DNA from 4 places in the Bacillus sp. 41-22 genome. Region 2 is predicted to be linked to each of the others. Evidence: predicted binding sites of a transcription regulator. Region 2 holds the regulator's gene; each other region holds the start of a gene.
What was found. Region 2 encodes Rex, which represses fermentation and respiration genes when NADH is low (regulators of the CRP and FNR family bind a similar motif). Its sites were predicted from a motif close to TTGTGAAATATTTCACAA; they were not measured.
Positions count from the first base shown of each region.

Region 1 (3,705 bases), 1.8 Mb from region 2:
TAGTTAACTCTTGTTCTAAAATGGCATGAACGATTGTACCTTTCGTAACGCCATTACATCCACAAATTGTGTCATCCGCACTCATTGTAGCAACGTCAAGTTCACTTTCTTCACCAGCTTTGTGAAGAAGGGAAGCGGCTGTATATTCTTGTATATCTTCTTCTTTCTTTAACATGCTAAAGAGGCGTGTACCATCAGTTGCATCACCATATAAAACGATACCGACGACTTTATTGTCACGAATTAATACTTTTTTATAGGAACGTTTACATTCATCAAAGATTGAAATTGCTTTCGTTTGATCATCTTCATAAATTTGACCAGCAGAGAATAAATCACAACCTGCAACTTTTAACTGTGTACCGACGATGCTGCCCGTATATCCATTAGTTTGTAAATTCGTTATATGTTTTGCTAATATTGCGCCTTGTTCATAAAGAGGGGCAACAAGTCCATATGCGATACCGTCATGTTCTGCACATTCTCCAACTGCATAAATGGATTCATCATTTGTTAGCATATAGTCATTGACTACAATGCCGCGATTTACAAGTAAACTAGCATCTTTTGCTATTTGAGTATTTGGGCGTATTCCGACAGCCATTACGATTAAATTACAATCTACAACTTCACCATCTTCAAATTGAATGCCCTCAACATGGTCTGTACCAAGAATCTTTACAGTTTTCTTTTCCATTAGAAACTTCATGCCTTGCGCTTCTAAATCTTCACGCAATAGGGAAGCTGCTTTCGTATCTAGTTGTTGCTCCATTAAGCTAGGCATTAAATGAACAACATGTACGTCCATTCCTAAGTCAATAAGACCTCTTGCGGCTTCTAAACCGAGTAATCCACCACCAATGACAACGGCCTTTTTCTTTTCTTTAGCGGTATCCATCATAAATTGTGTATCTTCAATTGTTCGAAATCCTGTTACACCAGGAAGGGTGGAACCTTCAACTGGTAAAATAAAAGCACTAGAACCTGTTGCGATAATGAGTTTGTCGTATGTAAGAGTACGATTCTTTTCTGTAATAATGATTTTTTCTTCTCGGTTAATACTTTGAACTCTCTCGTTTGTATATAAAGTTATTTCGTTTTCTTCGTACCAACTATATTTATTCATAATGATATCTTGCATATTTGTTTTGCCTTGTAGAACATGAGAGAGCATAATGCGATTGTAGTTTGGATGTGGTTCATCTCCAAAAATAGTAATCTCATATGAATCACTATCATGTTTTAATATTTCTTCCATACAGCGTATGCCAGCCATACCATTCCCGATCATAACTAAACGTTTTTTCATATTCATTTCCCTTTCTATGTGAAAAGTTGAACAAAGAATTATATTTCCATTATAGAAAATTAAAAAAGGGGGAGATGTGATATTTATCACATTTTTATAATGATTCACAAATTGTTAAAATTCGGATTTATGTGAAGGGAGAAGCGAAAGGGAATATGGTTATATGGGTAGAGGGGAAGTGTAAATATTTTTTACACAATGAAAAAGCAGGACAGGAGCATTTATACTCATGTCCTGCACTTTATTTATGCTCTTGAAATTGCACGCGGAAATAAAATATTATTTTCTAAATGAATATGCTCAAATAAATCAGATTCAATGGCTTCAAGGCGCTGGTAAACAAGGCGATAAGTGCCGCAAGCTCCTTCTGGTGGAGTAAAGTCATTTGTCACCTTACGAAGTTCTTTAATAATATTGCCAGCGTGGTTATGTTCATTTTCGAGCGCATCTACTACTTTACGTAACTTTGCATAGTTTTCATCAGTTGGATTTTGTTCGAATTCTAAAATTAATGGGAAATCTTCCGTTTCTTCTTTAATTAAATGTTGTTCTAATTCCATTTTAAGTTCATGAAATAGTTTATGAATTTGAGCTAAATGAGGCTGACTTACCCCATGAACGCGTAATACTTTCGTCACATATGGACTTAACTGTGGCAACTCTTCATTTAAATAGCGATGATGCTTATTTACAACATAATCAATCAATTCTTGATAAGAAGCATTTTTCCAATCAATTTCAGATTCGTTTAATAGTTTTGTTTTATGATAAAGCGTATTTAACTCTGTAATTACCTCTGTTGCCGATAAATTTCTTTCATTAATTGCATCAATAAGTGGTCTACTACCACCACAACAAAAATCTATTCTATATGATTTAAAAAGATCACTAGCTTTCGGAAATTGTGTAACAATCTTACCGATAATTGAAGTTTCAGTAAATGTATGTTTCATATGAATGCCTCCATAAAGTTTAAATGTAATATCTAAATTAAGAATAGCGTTAAATTAAAATCAATGTGGTGATTTAAATCACTTATTATGTGTCATTTTTGAGAATAATAAAATGAGTTTTATAAAAGGGAGAGGGAGGGTAATTCGTCGCAATAGTTTCTGATAATAAAAAAAGAAGCTTACTAGAAGCTTCTTTTTTACTACTATTTTTCACATGCAACTCCATCGCCATCACGATCAAGTTTAGAGCTATAACCTGGTTGATCTCTATATAATGGAGCTTTTCCAGCGTTTTTAACTTCAGTACAATTTTTGTAAGTTACATTACTATTGTTACTTGCAGCTGGTTGTGTTTGAGCTTGCTGTACTTTTTGCTGATCCTCTTGTTGTTTGCGAGCTTGTTCATCAGCCTGGCGTTTTTGCTCTTCTTGTTGTTTGCGAGCTTGTTCATCAGCCTGGCGTTTTTGCTCTTCTTGTTGTTTACGAGCTTGTTCATCAGCCTGGCGTTTTTGCTCTTCTTGTTGTTTACGAGCCTGTTCATCAGCTAGACGTTTTTGCTCTTCTTGTTGTTTACGAGCTTGTTCATCAGCTAGACGCTTTTCATCTTCTTGCTTAAGAGCTTGCTCTTCGGCTTGGCGTTTTTCATCTTCTTGTTGTTTACGAGTTTTTTCGTCCGCTTCTTTCTTTTCTACTTCCTTTTTCTTTTTGTCATCTTTTTTCTCTTCACTATTAGAAGCGACTTGTTTATTCGTTACTGTCGTTTTTTCAGAAGAAGGACTTGAAATACCTGATAGCGCAACAAAAATGACAAATAAAACAGCTGTAATTATAAATTGCTTTTTTGCTACACCGGTTTTCTTAATTACAGATAAGATTGCTAGAACAAGGAAAAATATAAATAGAATGAAACTTAAAGTAGAAAAAAATTCTACGACTGGGTGTTCAGATTTTGTTGAGCCAGTCATTATTAATATAATTGAAATCATAAAAAGAATAACAGTAGGACGACCATATTGTTTTGCTTTTCCATTTTTCTTAAAGAATGAAATGATACATAAGATTAAAAGAATAAAAGCTATAAAAAATAAAGCTACACCAATATTACTCAAAACTGCCATTTTCATACCTCCATTTGTAAGATTTTCTCTATTGATTATATAGGGACTTATTGGATATTACACGTTTTATATTAATTTAGAAAATTAATATTTTTAATAGATGTATAAACGTTTATTTCGTATATAAGGAAAAATAAATATATTTACTATTACATTTTAAAAGAGATTTCATAGATTATAGTATATCGATTGAAAGGAGGAGATTTGAATGGAATTTCAATTATTAGTGAATTGCGTGTTACAAGAAGGGAATGCTTACTTTTTAGTAACAAAAGTAGACGATGTTATTACGTTGAAAGTGCCAATTACAGCAGGAGTAGCAGGT
Region 1 covers NZ_CP084035.1:2,063,368-2,067,072, forward strand. Annotated here, with positions in the region: gene nirB (NADPH-nitrite reductase large subunit) at 1-1,309, opposite strand, end outside; gene ric (iron-sulfur cluster repair di-iron protein) at 1,555-2,262, opposite strand; gene LCF45_RS10610 (excalibur calcium-binding domain-containing protein) at 2,466-3,380, opposite strand; gene exsG (exosporium protein ExsG) at 3,589-3,705, shown strand, end outside.
Region 1: nirB (NADPH-nitrite reductase large subunit) is a predicted target of Rex. The motif match lies at 1,384-1,401, and genes of this name have one in related genera.

Region 2 (3,705 bases):
CCAAGCGTTACTTTTACTGCGTTTGCAAGAGTGTCGACACCGCGAAGCATCGAACGACGTGCTTCTTCACTAAATTTAATATCTTTTGCCATAATAATTGACCCCCTTGGATTTTTAAAATGTATATAATTAACCGATAATTGCTAAAATGTCACTTTCACGTAAAATCAAGTAGTCTGTACCTTCGTATTTCACTTCAGTACCTGCATATTTTGAGAAGATGATAAGATCACCTGCTGCTACCTCTAAAGCAACACGCTCACCATTTTCAAGCACTCGGCCTGTACCTACTGCAATAACTTTACCCTCTTGTGGTTTTTCTTTTGCAGTTTCTGGTAATACAATACCACTTGCTGTTTTTTCTTCTGCTTGAACAAGTTCAATTACAACGCGATCACCTAATGGCTTTAGCATGAACAATAACCTCCTCATTTTGTTATGTAAATTTTATTTATTAGCACTCAAGTCACACGAGTGCTAACACACTTCTAATAATAAATAATCTCAATTTCTTTTGCAAGTAAAAAAATCATAATTTTTTCGCAAATTACTTTATGCACTTTCCTAGATATCATTACTTCTTCTACTGCCTTTACTATATGAATCGTTGTTCCCACTTCTTGTATGTTACAATATGAAAGACACCCTAAGTTGTTTTCGCTAAACGTACAACTTTTTCCTGTCTCCTATTTTATTTTCAAATACTTATTTACAAAAAAAATATAATTCAAATGAAAGTTTATATCGTAGGTAGCATATTTACATGTTATCCTACCTTATCTCATACACTAGCGTTAGAAAGGATGGTTAAACCATTTGAAAAAACAATATTGGTGGATTATCGTTACATACATTTTAATGCAGTTATCAGGCATTGCCGGGTTACCGCTTCTCCTGAAAACTGGACTATACGATAATAGGGGATTTACTAGAGAGGAAAAACTTCAACTCATAACTGGTCATTGGGCTATCATTAGCTTTTTCATTGCATTATGCGTTGTACTTTGGTTACTCAGAACAGACATTCGTGACAGGCATTTAGATAAAATGCGCTCTACTGTTCCAGCTACAATTGGGTGGATTTTTATTGGTTTCTTCTTAGCGCTGTTCTCGCAAAGCATTGCCGGTATGATCGAAATGCGTTTATTAGGGATTACACCGGGATCTGAAAATACAGCAAGACTTATGGACATCGCAAGAACGACACCTTGGTTCCTTATTGTCATATCTATAATAGGACCTATTTTGGAAGAAATTGTATTTAGAAAAATTTTATTCGGTACACTTTATAAGAAGTTTAACTTCTTTATTGCCGCTATTATTAGTTCACTTGTATTCGCGGCGATTCATTTTGATTTTACTCACTTATTGGTATACACTTCTATGGGGCTCGTATTCGCCTTTTTATACGTAAAAACGAAACGAATTATAGTTCCTATTGCAGCTCATGTTGCAATGAATACATTAGTTGCAGTTGCTCAAGTTGTAGTAAGCAATGAGCAAATTCAAGAAATGATTAAAGAAGCTGAAAAAATGCAAGGCTTTATCGGAGGATTTTTAGTATGAGAAACTCACCATTGTTCATGGCTGCATTGTACTTTCTTCTTGGATGTATCTTTACACGCTTCGCCATTACGAACGTAACAGATACAATCTGGAATATGTGGACAATACTATTTGCAGTTATGGCAACAATTGATTTTAATTTGGCACTTCGCCTTATCTTAGTTAAATTCACAAAGAAAAAACAATAATAAAACGCAGAGGTCATCTCCTCTGCGTTTTATTGTGGATAATTCTTCAAAAAGTAAACAAGAGTTTGTAACTCTACAGCTAAATCAATGTGATGAATCCTTATATTCTCTGACACATTTAAGCGTGCTGGTGTGAAATTTAAAATACCATGCACGTTCGTTTCTGCCAATCTATCTGCCACAGATTGCGCTACTGTAGCGGGTACCGTTAATATTGCCACTTGTATATCAGTTGATAAACGTTCTTCTAGTTCATCCAAATGATATACAGGAATGCCTCCGATTTCTGTTCCAACTTTCTCTTCACTAACATCAAACGCCATTTCAATTTTTGTATTATTGTTTTTCGTGAAATTATAATGTAAGAAAGCGGTCCCTAAATTACCTACTCCAATAAGTGCCACGCGTGTTATATCATCTTGGTCGAGTGTTTCACGGAAAAATGATAATAAATAATTTACGTTATATCCATATCCTTTTTTCCCTAACGCTCCAAAATATGAAAAATCTCTTCGAATAGTTGCGGAATCAACCTTTACCGCTTCACTCAATTCGGCTGATGAAACACGTTGCTTACCAGAAAGAGATAAGTTTTGGATAAATCGATAGTATAGAGGCAATCGTTTGGCAGTGGCCTGTGGAATTTTTTGCTGATCCATATAACCTCTCCTCTCTTCCTATCTTTATTCTTATACTTGAATCAAATACAGAAGTTTAGTACTCATGAATTTCCTTGTATAATAAAGAGAAGAAGTATTCTCTCTTTATTTTAAACTATACACTATTTTTAGTATGATTGAGAAATATAAACATGGCAAAGTTAAGAAATTATTTGAGGTGAAAACATTGATATTATTACAAGTGAATGGGCTTTCGAAATTATACGGTGCAGAAACGATTCTTGCAAACATAAAATTGGAAGTACAAACAAAAGATCGTATCGCATTAGTCGGACGAAATGGAGCTGGAAAATCTACATTATTAAAAATAATAGCTGGCGAGTTATCTCATGATGGTGGTGAAATTATAAAACCGAAAGATGTCTCAATGGGGTATTTAGCTCAAAATACCGGATTAGAAACGTCTTTAACAATTTGGGATGAAATGTTAACCGTCTTTACACACTTGCAGCAGATGGAGACAAAACTTCGAAGGCTAGAGCAAGAGATGGGAAAAGAAGAAAACTTTTCAAATGCGGCTATATATGAGAAATTATTAGCTGATTATGACCAATTACAATTAGATTATAAAGATCAAGGCGGCTATCAGTACGAAGCGGATATACGCTCAATTTTAAGCGGTCTTGGCTTCCCAGTTGAAACGCATCAGACGAAAATTTCCACATTAAGTGGTGGACAAAAGACTCGATTAGCTCTTGGGAAATTATTATTAACTAGACCAGACTTACTTATTTTAGACGAACCTACAAACCATTTGGACATCGAGACACTAACATGGCTTGAACAATATTTACAAGGCTATCCTGGCGCGATTTTAATCGTTTCCCATGACCGTTATTTCTTAGATAAACTCGTTACACAAGTATACGAAATTTCTAATAAGGAAAGCCGACGATTTGTTGGTAACTACAGTAAATATTTAGACTCAAAATCAGCTCTATACGAGCAAGAAATGAAGCGTTATGAAAAACAACAAGATGAAATTTCTAAACTGGAAGACTTTGTACAAAAAAATATAGCTCGTGCATCTACGACAAAACGCGCTCAAAGTCGCCGTAAACAATTAGACAGAATGGAAGTATTAACTAGACCATTAGGCGATTCTAAATCAGCTTCCTTCCACTTCGATATTGAAAAACAAAGTGGAAATGATGTTTTACAAGTGAAAGATGCAACTATTGGCTATTATCAGGAACCGATTATTGAACATGTAAATATGCGCTTAACTCGCGGTGACAGTGTTGCCTTAGTTGGGCCAAACGGAATTGGAA
Region 2 covers NZ_CP084035.1:259,910-263,614, reverse strand. Annotated here, with positions in the region: partial or broken gene groL (chaperonin GroEL) at 1-92, opposite strand, end outside; gene groES (co-chaperone GroES) at 130-414, opposite strand; gene LCF45_RS01525 (CPBP family intramembrane glutamic endopeptidase) at 817-1,566, shown strand; gene LCF45_RS01520 (YdiK family protein) at 1,563-1,754, shown strand; gene LCF45_RS01515 (redox-sensing transcriptional repressor Rex) at 1,784-2,413, opposite strand; gene LCF45_RS01510 (ABC-F family ATP-binding cassette domain-containing protein) at 2,601-3,705, shown strand, end outside.

Region 3 (3,705 bases), 1.3 Mb from region 2:
TTTCATCTGATGGATCTGGCTCAACTTCAAAGAAAACTTCAACTTTCACATCATTTGTATGCTTACGCAAATAGTGCGTAACTGTATCTACATAACCGTGCTCAACCATCCCTGGATCCGTTACAATAAATGCGCGGGAAATGTTAGGCATGTTTGCTAAATATGCTGTCGCATGTTTTTCAAAATAAATTTTGGGTGGTAATTTGAACCACTGCATATTCTTTTTTCTATTTGCCAACCTTTTTATATTTAATAAATGAGTCGCCGTTACGTTTTGGGAAACTGAGTTTTTCCCGTAGGAGCCACAACCAAGCGTAAGTGATGGAATAAATCCATTATATATATCACCAATTCCACCTTGTGATGAAGGTGCATTTACAATGAGACGGCAGGCTTTCATACGTAACCCAAATTGTTTTTGTACTTCTTTATTTGTAGAATGGATAACCGCTGAATGCCCTAGGCCACCAAGCTCTAACATTTCTTCGCAATATGTAAATCCTTCTTCTAATGAATTTGCTTTTACACAAGCTAACACTGGGCTCAGTTTCTCACGAGATAGTGGATACGCTGCTCCGATGCCTTTAATTTCAGCTACAAGCATTTTTGTATGTTCAGGTACAGTAATTCCTACTAATTCAGCAATATACTGTGCTGATTTCCCAACAATATCACTATTTACTGCACATGTATTTTCATTAATAACAAGCTTTTCTAATTTCTTTCTCTCTTCCTCTGTTACAAAATAACAATTATTTGCAATCATTTCTGCTTTAACATCATTATAGATTTCCTTATCTACAATGATGGCTTGTTCTGACGCACAAATCATACCGTTATCAAATGTTTTCGATAAAATCAAATCATTAACAGCACGTTTTACATGTGCCGATTTCTCTATATAACATGGTACATTACCTGGCCCTACACCTAGCGCCGGTTTACCAGTAGAATAAGCCGATTTCACCATACCAGCCCCTCCAGTTGCTAGAACGAGTGCGACACCATCATGGTTCATTAATTGTTTCGTTGCTTCCACAGAAGGTCTTTCAATCCATTGAATACAATGCTTTGGTGCACCAGCTTTCACTGCTGCATCATATACTGTTTTTGCCGCTGCAACGGAACAGTTTTGTGCAGAAGGATGAAATGCGAAAATAATTGGATTTCTCGTTTTTATCGCGATTAATGCTTTAAACATTGTTGTCGATGTTGGGTTCGTTACTGGCGTTACCCCAGCTACTACACCGACAGGTTCTGCGATTTCTATTATTTCTTCATGAGGATCTTCATGAATAATCCCTACCGTTTTATCTTTCTTTATACTATGCCAAATATATTCAGTGGCAAAAATATTTTTAATGCATTTATCTTCATATACGCCACGGCCCGTTTCTTCAACAGCCAACTTCGCAAGCGGCATATGTTGATCGACACCCGCAAGCGCCATTTCATGAACAATGTTGTCAATTTGCTCTTGTGTAAAACTTTCTAATGCTTGTAAAGCTTTTTGACCGTTATCTACTAACGTATCAATCATCTCTTTTACCTCTTGCATTTCATTTACAACTTTCTCTTTGACTACCATGTAAATTTCCTCCTATTCTGCTATTCTGGACTTTATAAGTCCCTATAGGTCATAAAAAGTCCCGATTAGCGTAAAAAAATAGAGTTACCTTCCTACATGAATCCCATTGATTGTGAAACATTTTACAATTTTGTTCGTGAATAACATTTCATGAATTCAATATACATGAAATCATTTCATTTGTGTATGTCTAATTTGTGAAATATTTCACAAATTAATATAATAAAATGCACTGCTCTATATTAGCAGTGCATTTTTATTATGCTAGTGCTTGTGCCAAATCTTCAATTAAATCTTCTCCATCTTCAATACCAACAGAGATTCGAATTAATGTATCTGTAATTCCTAATTCTTTACGGCGATCTGCTGGGATTGATGCATGTGTCATTTGAGATGGGATAGAAATTAAACTTTCTACTGCTCCTAAGCTTTCAGCAAGTGTAAAGTATTGCAGTTTCTCAAGTACTTTATTCAACGTTTCCGCACTATCTACATCAAATGAGATGATAGCACCAAATCCATTTGCTTGTTCTGTTGCTAGTTCATGGTTTTGATGGGATTCAAGACCTGGATAATATACTTTATTTACTTTTGGATGGTTATTTAAAAACTCGGCAATCGCACGTGAATTCGTTTCATGTTCTTCCATACGAATTCCTAATGTTTTTAAACCACGAAGTAGTAAGAAGCTATCTTGTGGGCCAAGAATACCTCCTGTTGAGTTTTGTACAAAGTGAAGGTCTTCTGCTAATTGCGGGCTATTTACAACTACTAGGCCTGCAACTACGTCACTATGTCCTCCTAAATATTTCGTTGCACTATGAAGCACAATGTCTGCTCCTAAAGAAATTGGCGACTGCCAATATGGCGTCATGAATGTGTTATCAATAATTGTTAATAAATCTTTCTCTTTAGCAAGAGCAGATATTTTCTTAATATCAGTAATTTTTAGTAATGGGTTCGTTGGTGTTTCTACATAAATCGCTTTCGTATTTGGACGAATCGCTTCTACAACTTCCTCTAGGTTTGTTGTATCTACAAATGTATGCTCAATACCGAAGCGGTTTAATACTTTCGTAATAACACGGTACGTTCCGCCATAAACATCATCTGTTAAAATGACGTGATCTCCTTTTGAGAACAACATAATTGTTGCTGTAATAGCAGCCATTCCTGAACCAAATGCAAATCCAGCATGACCGTTTTCTAATACAGCAATCATTTCTTCTAAAGCTGCACGTGTTGGGTTGCCTGTACGTGAATATTCATATCCTTGATGCTTACCAACTGCTTCTTGTTTATACGTACTTGTTTGATAAATCGGTACATTTACAGATCCAGTTGAAGGTTCTCCTATGCGAATACCATGAATTAATTTTGTCTTTGCTCTCATTTTTTATTCCCATCCTTTGTATATGTCTTTACTTAAATAGCGCTCACTACTATCAGGAAAAATCGTTACAATATTCGTACCTGGTGCTGCTTTCTCTGCCTCAAGTAAGCTTGCATGAAACGCTGCTCCTGAAGAGCTCCCAACGAGAAGGCCTTCTTTTTGCGCTAACTCTTTTACTCGTAAAAATGCATGTCGATCAGAAATTGTATGAATTTCATCAAAATAAGATGTTTTTAAAAATGGCGGGATGAATTCAAGACCAATCCCTTCTGTTTCATGTGAACCAGCTTTACCACCATTTAAAATAGATCCTTCTGGTTCTACAATAACCGTCTTAATATCAATGTTTTTCTCTTTTAAATAAGACGCAGTTCCCATAAACGTACCGCCAGTTCCTGCCCCTGCAACAAATATGTTAATTTCTCCATTCAATGCATCCCAAAGTTCAGGACCTAATGTTTTGAAATAAGCACGAGGGTTTGCTTCATTCGCAAACTGACTTGGAGAGTATGAATTCGGTATTTCATTTACTAATTCTTTTGCCTTTGCAATTGCGCCGGTCATTCCTTGCTCAGTCGGTGTATGCACGACCTTTGCACCTAGCGCTTTCATTATTTCTTGTTTTTCAATACTAAATTTCTCTGGTACACAAACAATAACGCGTAAATCATGTTCTAACGCTGCAAGTGCCAGTCCAATGCCGGTATTTCCAGCCGTCGGTTCA
Region 3 covers NZ_CP084035.1:4,210,230-4,213,934, forward strand. Annotated here, with positions in the region: gene adhE (bifunctional acetaldehyde-CoA/alcohol dehydrogenase) at 1-1,588, opposite strand, end outside; gene LCF45_RS21595 (bifunctional cystathionine gamma-lyase/homocysteine desulfhydrase) at 1,848-2,981, opposite strand; gene LCF45_RS21600 (O-acetylserine dependent cystathionine beta-synthase) at 2,985-3,705, opposite strand, start outside.
Region 3: adhE (bifunctional acetaldehyde-CoA/alcohol dehydrogenase) is a predicted target of Rex. The motif match lies at 1,784-1,801, and genes of this name have one in related genera.

Region 4 (3,705 bases), 1.0 Mb from region 2:
ATAGGGGAAAGCAGGCCGGAAAACGGCCTGCTTTTTTAATAGAATAAAGATAATATGAAGTAGAAGTTCTCTCCTTTTTTTGTTATGTTCTTTTGGAAAGGAGAGGAAGGGATGTTCACTTATTTATATGCATTGTTAATAGGTATGGTGTTTGGTTCTTTTTTTATGGTGATTGCGATGAGAGTTCCAGTAGGGGAATCTATTATTAAACCGCGTTCGTACTGTCATTACTGCAAGTATACGTTACAGCCGAAAGAACTTATTCCAATCATTTCATTTTGTATACAAAAAGGGCGTTGTACGAATTGTAAGAGCAAAATCTCAAGTTTGTACATAGTATTTGAATTTGTTACAGGCAGTTTATTTTTTCTTACTGTATATGTAATTGGAATGGAAAGAGAGCTCATCATCATTTTATCGCTTTTTTCGTTACTTCTAATTATTTCAGTTACAGATTTAGTATATATGCTAATACCTAATCGTATTTTAATTTGGTTTGCGCTTTTGCTTATTTTAGAATGTATTTTTGTACCGTTAGTTACTTGGATAGATAGTTTAGCTGGTAGTGGAACTATATTCATTTTGTTATATTGCATGCAAAAGATTTATCCAGATGGTCTTGGCGGAGGTGATGTGAAATTACTTTCGTTACTCGGATGTATAGTCGGAGTGAAAGGGGTTTTTATAACTTTATTTTTAGCATCTTGCTTTAGTCTTTGTTTTTTCGGGATAAGTATAGCGCTAAAACGTATAAACATAAGAACTCCAATTCCGTTCGGACCTTTTATTAGCCTTGGAGCAATATGTTATGTGTTGGTCACATATGCAAAATAGAGAGGAGATAGAAAATGAATGTATATATGGATGATCAAAGAAGTTGCCCATACGGATATGTTTTGGCAACTACAGTAGAATCTGCCTTGCAAATTGTTAGGGATAATGAGGTGAATATTATTTCCCTCGATTATAATATGGATGGCGACAAAAAAGTGGGTTAGATTTCGTAGAAGCTTTCTGCAACGAAGGTTTATATGTTAATGAAATTCACCTTCATACAAATGATGTCATCGGTATGCATCAGATGAAAAAGAGCATAGAGAGAGGGAAGGAAAACGGGGAAATTAATCCTTATATTGCCTTGAAATATGTAGGGAGCTAAAAACTCCAAAGTAAAACTTTGGAGTTTTTAATGTTTCATATGTGCTTGTAAAGGAATAATTTCCTCCGTTTGAGCTCCAACTAATTGAGTTTTCTCTTGTTCAACAACAGGTGCTTTCTTTGTTAAGTAATGATATACCATACCGACAAATACGGATCCGCCAATAATGTTACCGATTGTAACTGGAATTAAGTTATGAATAGCGCCCGCAAAAGAAATTGTCTCAGGATGTGGTGATACTAAAGATAAAGCAAACAGTGATAAGTTTGCAATGCTATGCTCATAACCAGATAAAAAGAAAGTGAAAACGAGCATCATCATCATTAATATTTTTGCTGTGTCACCTTTCACTTGAGAAGGTAAGAAGCAGGCAAGACATACGAGCCAGTTACATAAAATCGCTTTAAAGAATAATTGCATTGTAGGTGTATTCATCTTTCCTTCAACAACTTTATTCATTAAATGACTGTGATCAATTGCTTCGAAAATTCCAGTTGCGTAAAATAGTAAGGCAAAGAATAAAGCGCCAGCTAAGTTACCTGCATAACAAGCAACCCAGTTGCGAAGTGTATCAGAAATCGTTGTTTCTTTTCTTAAAGTTGCCACTGTGAAGTACATCGTATTGCCAGTAAATAATTCAGCGCCGCCATATATAATAAGTACGAGAGCAATTCCGAAAAACATGGAGGAAGCTAAATATGTTGCTGGTGAATCTGCAATATGAAAAAAGTTACCTAATTTAAAACATAGTACAATAATAAAACCGATATAAATGCCCGCAAGTGCAGCACGAATGAAATATTGCATTGGATTTATATCTAGCATTTGTTTTTTGCTCTTAGCCAGTTTTACAACGTAATCTAATCCTTGTTCTAGCATGAGTAATACGCTCCTTTAATACATCGTCTATAAATACTCCTTATATGAATAAGGTACATGGATTTGTTCATAGTTTCAATAAGTTTGTGCAATATTTCACAAAAAGGACATACATCTAGAAAGGAAGCGTTTACAAAAGGTAGTATAATGGAATTTTTTCTGAAAATAGAGAGGGGAATTGAAACGAGAAAAAAGAAAAAGCGCTGTAATTACAGCGCTTTTTCGTCTAAATTCTTTTCTACTTTTACTTCTACTTCTTTCGAGAAGAACCAACCGCAAACTGCGATTCCAACTAATACAATCCAGAATGTAAGCTTCCACGGAGTGGATTCTGGGAATGAATGCGGAAGGACATTTAAAGCAGGGTGTGCTAGCGTATAAACTGTTAATTTCACACCAACCCAACCTACAATTAAAAATGCTGCAGTTTCAAGTCCTGGTTTACGTTTTAATATTTGTACGAAAGCAGTTGCTGCAAATCGCATTATAACTAATCCGATAAGTCCACCTGTAAAGATAACGATAAATTGACCTGTATCAAGACTACCAATCGTACCTAATCCTGTTTTCGGTAAAGTCACTGCTAATGCAACAGCAGCTAAAATTGAATCAACTGCGAAGGCGATATCAGCAACTTCGACTTTAAATACAGTCCACCAAAAGTTCTCTTGTTTTTTCTTTGCTTCTTTTTCTTCTGTTTCTTCATGTGTATTCTTTTTAACATACGTTTTAAATAAGTGATTCCCCGCGATAAACATAAGATAAATCGCACCAATTGCTTGCACTTGCCATACATCTACTAGGAACGAAATCATAAATAGTGATCCGAAGCGGAAAACGAACGCTCCTGCTAATCCATAAAATAGTGCTTTCTTTCGTTTTTCTTCTGGTAAATGTTTTACCATAATTGCGAGAACGAGAGCGTTATCAGCCGCTAAAATCCCCTCTAGTGCAATTAGGATGAGTAATACCCAACCATACTCCAATAATAATGATACATCCATGTACATTCTCCTCTCATTTCTATAAAGACTAAACAAGTGAAGAAGTTCCCCACTGTTTAGTTTCCCCATACTCCTGCGTATCAACGGTGGAAGGAATTTGAAAACAAAAAAGACCTCTGCCGTTGATAGGCAAAGGTCTTGCTAGACATATGTAATGAAAATGCCAACAAAGCCGGAAGAACTAAGTTCTACGTAATGACGACTTTGTTTCCAAGAAATAGTTCTTGGACGCTACTCCCCTTTGGAGATATGCTATTGTACTCTCATTATATGGATAATTTATACGGTTGTCAACCTGTTAAAATATCTTCGTTGGGATATTTTATTTTTCTTTGTTTTTTACGTGCAAATGAAAAGGCTAATGTTAAAGGCCCCATCTTTCCAAAAAACATCATAAAGATAATAATTGTTTTGCCGATGATTGTTAAGTGTGGCGTCAAATTCATGCTAAGGCCGACAGTTCCAAATGCTGAAAATACTTCAAAAGCACTCATTAATAAAGGAACCTTCTCAGTGATGCTTAAAATTAAAATGGAAAGAAAAATAAAAGAAATTGAAATAATAGTAATCGTTAATGATTTGACAATGAGCGTATCTTTAATGGATTTTTTAAACACGACAATATCATCTTGTTCTTGCAAAAATTTAAATACGCCGAAAAAC
Region 4 covers NZ_CP084035.1:1,307,420-1,311,124, forward strand. Annotated here, with positions in the region: gene LCF45_RS06640 (prepilin peptidase) at 112-834, shown strand; partial or broken gene LCF45_RS06645 (cyclic-phosphate processing receiver domain-containing protein) at 849-1,159, shown strand; gene LCF45_RS06650 (formate/nitrite transporter family protein) at 1,187-2,038, opposite strand; gene LCF45_RS06655 (TerC family protein) at 2,248-3,042, opposite strand; yybP-ykoY riboswitch at 3,122-3,294, opposite strand; gene LCF45_RS06660 (TrkH family potassium uptake protein) at 3,333-3,705, opposite strand, start outside.
Region 4: LCF45_RS06650 (formate/nitrite transporter family protein) is a predicted target of Rex. The motif match lies at 2,123-2,140, and genes of this name have one in related genera.